Regions from separate parts of the Streptomyces sp. NPDC059452 genome, predicted to be linked through region 2. Evidence: predicted binding sites of a transcription regulator. Region 2 holds the regulator's gene; the other holds the start of a gene.
What was found. Region 2 encodes HspR, which represses chaperone genes until heat shock. Its sites were predicted from a motif close to TTGAGNNNNNNNNNCTCAA; they were not measured.

Region 1: lon (endopeptidase La) is a predicted target of HspR. The motif match lies at 1,428-1,446, and genes of this name have one in related genera.

Annotation. Positions count from the first base shown of each region.
Region 1 is NZ_JBHYVE010000011.1:135,418-138,817, forward strand. It holds gene lon (endopeptidase La) at 1-1,405, opposite strand, end outside; gene ACFW9Z_RS17060 (nucleotidyltransferase) at 1,553-2,398, shown strand; gene ACFW9Z_RS17065 (RNA polymerase sigma factor) at 2,452-3,090, shown strand; gene ACFW9Z_RS17070 (zf-HC2 domain-containing protein) at 3,087-3,400, shown strand, end outside.
Region 2 is NZ_JBHYVE010000003.1:431,274-434,673, reverse strand. It holds gene ACFW9Z_RS07310 (LuxR C-terminal-related transcriptional regulator) at 1-827, shown strand, start outside; gene ACFW9Z_RS07305 (hypothetical protein) at 984-1,466, shown strand; gene ACFW9Z_RS07300 (heat shock protein transcriptional repressor HspR) at 1,680-2,132, opposite strand; gene dnaJ (molecular chaperone DnaJ) at 2,134-3,327, opposite strand.

The DNA of each region.
Region 1 (3,400 bases), on a different contig from region 2:
CCAGGTAGTGGTCGCGGAAGGTGTGGTTCTGGGCCGGGTCGAGGACTTCGAGGAGGGCGGCGGCCGGGTCGCCCCGGAAGTCGGAGCCGACCTTGTCGATCTCGTCGAGCAGGACGACCGGGTTCATCGAACCGGCCTCCTTGACGGCCCGCACGATCCGTCCGGGGAGCGCACCCACGTACGTACGACGGTGGCCCCGGATCTCCGCCTCGTCCCGGACCCCGCCGAGCGCGACCCGGACGAACTTACGGCCCATGGCGTGCGCGACGGACTCCCCGAGCGAGGTCTTGCCGACCCCGGGCGGCCCGACGAGCGCGAGCACCGCACCTCCGCGCCGCCCACCGACAACGCCCAGCCCCCGGTCGGCACGCCGCTTGCGCACGGCCAGATACTCCGTGATGCGCTCCTTCACATCGGCGAGACCGGCGTGCTCGGCGTCCAGGACGGCCTGGGCGCCACGGATGTCGTAGGAGTCCTCGGTACGTTCGTTCCAGGGAAGCTCAAGAACGGTGTCCAGCCAGGTGCGGATCCACGAGCCCTCGGGGGACTGGTCACTCGCCCGCTCCAGCTTCTCGACCTCCTTGAGCGCGGCCGTACGGACGTGCTCGGGCAGATCGGCTGCCTCGACGCGGGCCCGGTAGTCGTCGGACTCGTCCCCCGGGTCGCCGTTGAGCTCGGAGAGCTCCTTGCGTACGGCGTCGAGCTGGCGGCGCAGCAGGAACTCGCGCTGCTGCTTGTCGACGCCCTCCTGGACGTCCTTGGCGATGGACTCGGCCACGTCCTGCTCGGCGAGGTGCTCGCTCAGCCACTGGGTGGCGAGCTTCAGCCGCGCGACGGGGTCCACGGTCTCCAGGAGCTGGACCTTCTGCGCGGTGGTGACGAAGGGCGAGTATCCGGAGTTGTCGGCGAGCGCGGAGATGTCGTCGATCTGCTGGACCCGGTCCACGACCTGCCAGGCGCCACGCTTCTTCAGCCAGCTGGTGGCGAGCGCCTTGTACTCCTTGACGAGCTCGGCGGCGGACCCGGGCAGCGGGTCGGGCACGACGACGTCGAGCACGGTCCCCTCGACCCAGAGCGCCCGCCCCGGCCCACTGGTCCCGGCCCCGATCCGCACCCGGTCACGAGCCCTGATGAGCGCACCGGGATCACCGTCGCTCAGGCGTCCGACCTGCTCGACGGTCCCGAGGACACCGGTCCCCGTGTACGTCCCGTCGATCCGCGGGACCAGCAGCACCTCGGGCTTGCCACCGCCGGGCCCGGCAGCGGCCTGCGCGGCCTCGACGGCGGCACGCACCTCGGTGTCGGACAGGTCGAGCGGCACCACCATGCCGGGCAGGACGACCTCGTCGTCGAGCGGCAGCACGGGCAGGTCGATCGGTGTGAACGCCTTGGACTCGGTAGTCATGATCTCCCCTTCGGCAGGCAAGTTGAGCTATGTGGACTCAATGCTTGTGAGCCGCCGAATGTTCCCCCGACGATGTTCGCTCTGAGCGATCAGCCGGTCGCGCCACCCGCCCGCCCCACCCCGCCGCCGGACCGCGACAGTGAGCGCATGAACGCAAAAGGCCTGGCCAAGGACGGAACCATCGCCCGCGAAGGGGCTCTGGACCGCGTTCCGGAAGCCTTCGCCCCGGCCGTGGCCGACGCCCGCTCGCGGATCGCCGCCGCTTTCACCGGGAAGCGCGCGCGGAGTACAGCCAGTGGGAGTACGGCCGGCGGGCGCCTGCACAGTGCGTACGTCTACGGGAGCATCCCGCGCGGGACCGCTATTCCCGGCCGCTCCGACCTCGACCTGCTGCTGGCCCTGCACGAGGAACCGACGGACACCGACCGCGCCCGGGCCGACCGGCTGGCGGCCGAGCTGGACGGTGCCCATCGGGCCATCGACACCGCGGGCATCCTGCTCGTCCGGGCGGGCACGGTGCTCAGCGACCTGGAGCGGCACGATCTCGGCTTCTTCGTCGCCTGCCTCTGCACCCCGCTGCTCGGGCCCGACCTCGCCGCGGCCCTCCCCCGCTACCGCCCCACGCCGCTGCTCGCCCGGGAGACCAACGGCGATCTGGCGCTCGCCCTGCCCCGCTGGCGGGCCCGGGCGGCGGGCGGCCTCACCGAGGCCGACCGGACCCGGCTCTGCCGACAGGTGGCCCGGCGGCTCGTGCGTACCGGGTTCACGCTGGTCATGCCCCGCTGGGGCGGCTGGACGAGCGACCTGGAGCGGGGCGCCGAGGTGTTCGGCCGGTACTACCCGGAGCGCGCCCACCCGATGCGCACCACTGCGGCCGCCGCCCTCGCCCCCTCCCCCGACCCGGCCCTGCTGCGCCTGTTCCTCGACGACCTGGGCCCCTGGCTGGCGGCCGAGTACACGGCGGTCCACGGGGAGAAGGCGCCCCGGCCGTGAACGGGCCTCCCGCCGCGTGAACCGGATACGGTCCGGCGGGCGATAGGGAGAGTGTGAGGCTGTTGCGCCCTGCGGGGGAGGACCGGGATGACCGGGAAGATGACGGTACGGAGAAGGACGACGCGGCGTTGCTGCGCGCGGTGGCGGGCGGGGACGCCCAGGCGCTGGGCGCGCTCTACGACCGGCACGCCGGGTGGCTGCACGCCCGGCTCAGTCGTCGGTGCGCGGACGCGGAGACCGTACGCGAAGTGCTCCAGGACACCTTCGTGACCGTGTGGCGTTCCGCCGCCTCGCACCGGGGCGCGCAGGCCGGCGGGTGGCTGTGGGTGATCGCCTCCCGCCGCCTCGTCGACGCGCTGCGGACCGGGGCGCGCGCGGAACGCCTCCCCGGGGCCGCCCCGGAGGCGCTCGCGCCCTCCGCCGAGGACCGGGTGCTGACAGGGCTGGAGTACGGGGACGTGGGCACCGCGCTGGCGGGGATCTCGCCGGAGCTGCGTGAGGTCCTGCGCGCCACGGTCGTGGACGGGCTCTCCACCCGGGAGGCCGCCGCGCTGCTCGGCATCCCCGAGGGCACGGTCAAGACCCGCGCGATGCGGGCCCGGCGCGAGCTGCGGGCCGCGCTGGAGCGGCTGACGCCGGACGGCGGAGCACCCGGCGGGGCACACGGCGGGGCACTGGGAGGTACGGCATGAGGCGCGGGAGTCCCGGCGGTCCGGACTGGCACGTGGGCGGGGAGCTGGCCGCGCGGTACGCCGACGGTACGGCCGCCGAGAGCGATGCCTGGTCCCTGGAGAAGCACGTCGAGGCGTGCGGCGGGTGCGCGGCCCTGGTCTCCTCGGCGGTCCGGGCGGGGGCGGAGACCGGCCCGGTGCTGGACGGCATCCGTGCGGCGGTGCTCGCGACGGCGGTGCCGGTGGTGTCCATGGAGGCGGAGGCCGTCGCAGAGATCGGTCCCAGGGTCACGGCAGGCGCGGGGACCACGGGGGTGCCCCCGCGCCTGTC
Region 2 (3,400 bases):
CCAGACTGCTCCCCGTACCGGCGACCACGGCTCTCACCAAGCTGCTGAGCCCGCTCGCCCATGACGTGTCCGAGCAACTGACCTCCTCCACCGCCCTGATCAACGCGCTGGCGCCACTGGAAGCGTCCGCCCCGACGCCCTCGGCCTCCGGGGGCACACCCGATCCCGGCATCACCGTGCTCGACGGAAAGCCCGCGATCCAGTCCTCCATCGCGGAGGCCGGCCGCGGAGCCAAGGAGCACATCCTGACCTTGCACCCAGGCAGCAAGCGTCCCGCCGGTCTCCTCGAAGGCGCCCGGAAGAGCGCGATGTCGTTCCTGGAACGCGGCGTGGCCGTACGCCACCTCTACCAGCACTCCGCCCGTTACAACCCGAGCCTTCAGCACTACGTGGACCAACTACCGTACGAGAGGCTGCAGATCCGCACCATGGAACAGTCCGCGGAGCGCCTCTTCATCTTCGACCAGGTGGCCTACATCCCCACCACCCCCCAACGCGACGTAGCCCTCCGCATCACGCACCCGGCCCTCGTCCGCTATCTCATCCACGTGTACGACGTCCTGTGGGCCGGAGCCACCCCGTTCTGCCAACCCCTGCCGACCGCACTGCCCGACGCCCCCGTCACCGCCGTCCAGCTCAGCATCGCCCGCCTCCTCACCGAAGGCCATGTGGACGACGTCGTCGCCCGCAAGATGGGCATCAGCGTCCGCACCTGCCGCTCCCACATCGCCAAACTCATGCAGACCCTCGACGCCACCAGCCGCACCCACCTCGGGGCTCTGCTCGTGCGGTCCGGCATCGCCACAGCCGGGCACGGAGGGCCGTGACAGGAGCAGCCAAAGGGCGGTTGGACGGCCAACCCCCGTCCGTATGGTGCACTGCAACAAGTTGAGGGTCGCCAACGCTCAAGCGGCACGGCATCGTGGTGACGGCCCGGACCGCACATCACCAGGGGCGATCCGGCCACCACCTCAGGGGGAGCCGTGATCCACGCCTTACTGGCGACGGACGACATGACCTTTCACGCGCGCGTACGGGCCCGGTTGGAGATGACCGGGGCGGTGACCGTCACCGGCTGGAGCTGTCCGGACTTCGTCCTGCCCAGCGTCGCCGCCCACCGGCCGGACGTGATCCTGCTGGACGCCCGGACGGGGCGCGCCGAGCCGCTGCGCAACCAGCTCCATGTGTTCCGGGAGCTGGCGCTCCATCAGAGGTTCGCCGTCTTCGCCGATCCGGGCGATACGGCCATCGCGGAAGTGGCGCGCGTCCATGGAGCTACCGGCCTCCTCGCCCCCGGCTGGAGCGGCCGACGGCTCGCAGCCGCCGTCGCCCTCGTGGTCGACGACGAGGGGCTGCCCCCTCTCGGTCCGGCACACGACGCCGATGTCCTGTACGGGCACCTCCACGGCGACCGTCTCCCCCGGCCCGCCCGTCCGGCGTCCCGCCCGTCCCCGGCACACAGCTGACACTGCCCCGGGGGACGCCCGACACCCCGACGGGCCCACCACGGCCACCACAGCCCACGCAGCCACCGCCCGGCCCGTCCCACGCACAGCGGGGCCGGGAGAGCATCCACGCCCTCCCGGCCCCGCCGCACACACCATCCGCCCTACTCCGCAGGGCGCTTCACTACGCAGGCCACTCCACTACTCCGTGAGCCGCTTCACTCCGGGCCCACATCACTCCGCAGCCCGCTTCGGCTTGGGCCGCCACACCACCAGCGCGCTCGTGTGCTGCACGTCCTGGTACGGGACCAGATCGCGCCGGTACGAGGCGTGTACCTGGGCCTCGCGCTGCTGCATGGCGACCGCCGCGCCGTCCACCGCCGCCGAGAGTTCGGCGACGCGCTGCTGGAGCGCGGCCACCTGGTTCTCCAGCTCGATGATCCGCTTGATGCCCGCCAGGTTGATGCCCTCGTCCTGCGACAGCTGCTGCACGGTGCGCAGCAGCTCGATGTCGCGGGCCGAGTAGCGCCGGCCGCGTCCGGCCGTACGGTCCGGGGAGACCAGGCCGAGACGGTCGTACTGGCGCAGTGTCTGCGGGTGCAGGCCCGAGAGCTGGGCCGCCACCGAGATCACGTACACCGGTGATTCATCGGTCAGCTGGTACGGATTGCGTCGACGGCCGTCCATCTCAAGCTCCCTTCGCGGCCTGGAACAGTTCCGCCCGCGGGTCCTCGTCCGCGGTCGCCTTGCGGTAGGCCTCCAGCGCGTCCCTGGCCTCCTGGCCGAGGGCCGTGGGGACCGCCACCTCCACGGTGACCAGGAGGTCGCCGCGGGTGCCGTCCTTGCGGACCGCGCCCTTGCCCCGGGCGCGCATCGTACGCCCGTTGGGGGTGCCCGCGGGCAGTTTCAGCGTGACCGCCGGGCCGCCGAGGGTGGGGACCTTCACCTCGCCGCCGAGCGTCGCCTCCGGGAAGGTGACGGGCACGGTGACCGTGAGGTTGTCGCCCTTGCGGCCGAAGACCGGGTGGGCGCCGACGTGGACGACGACGTACAGGTCGCCGGCCGGACCGCCGCGCTCGCCCGGGCCGCCCTTGCCGCGCAGCCGGATCCGCTGGCCGTCCGAGACGCCCGCCGGGATCCTGACCTGCATGGTCCGGGCCGACTTCGCCCGGCCGCTGCCGTGGCAGACCTCGCAGGGGTCCTGGGCGATGAGGCCCCGGCCCTTGCAGTCCACGCACGGGTCGGTGAGCGAGAAGCCGCCGCCCGAGCCGCGCGAGACCTGGCCGGTGCCGACGCAGGTCGGGCAGACCCTGGGGGTGCCGTTCTTGTCGCCGGTGCCCGAACACGCCTTGCAGGGCGCCTGGCTGGACATCCGCAGCGGGACCGTGGCCCCGTCGACCGCCTCGGTGAAGCTGAGCGTCACCTCGGACTCGATGTCCTGGCCGCGCCGGGGCTGGACACGGGTGCCCGCGCCGCCGCGGTTGAACAGCCCGCCGAAGACGTCGCCGAGACCGCCCCCGCCGCCGCCGAAACCGCCGCCCGCACCACCCTGGCCGCCGCCCGGCGCACCTCCGCCGAAGAGGTCGCCCAGGTCGAAGTTGAAGTTGCCGCCCGCACCACCGGGGCCGGCGCGGAAGCCGCCGTTGCCGAAGAGGGCGCGCGCCTCGTCGTACTCCTTGCGCCGCTTGGTGTCGCCGAGGACGTCGTTCGCCTCGGAGATCTCCTTGAAGCGCTCCTCCGCCTTGGCGTCACCCTTGTTGGCATCGGGGTGGAACTCGCGGGCGAGCTTGCGGTACGCCTTCTTGATCTCGGCGTCGGTGGCGTCCTTGGGGACGCCGAGGACCTTGTAGTAGTCCTTCTCCACGAAGTCCTTCGTGCTCATCGACGTCCCTCCTTCCGGACGATCGGCGCGGCGGGCGGGCCCGGGGGCGGCCGCCCGGCCCGGCGGGGTTGGC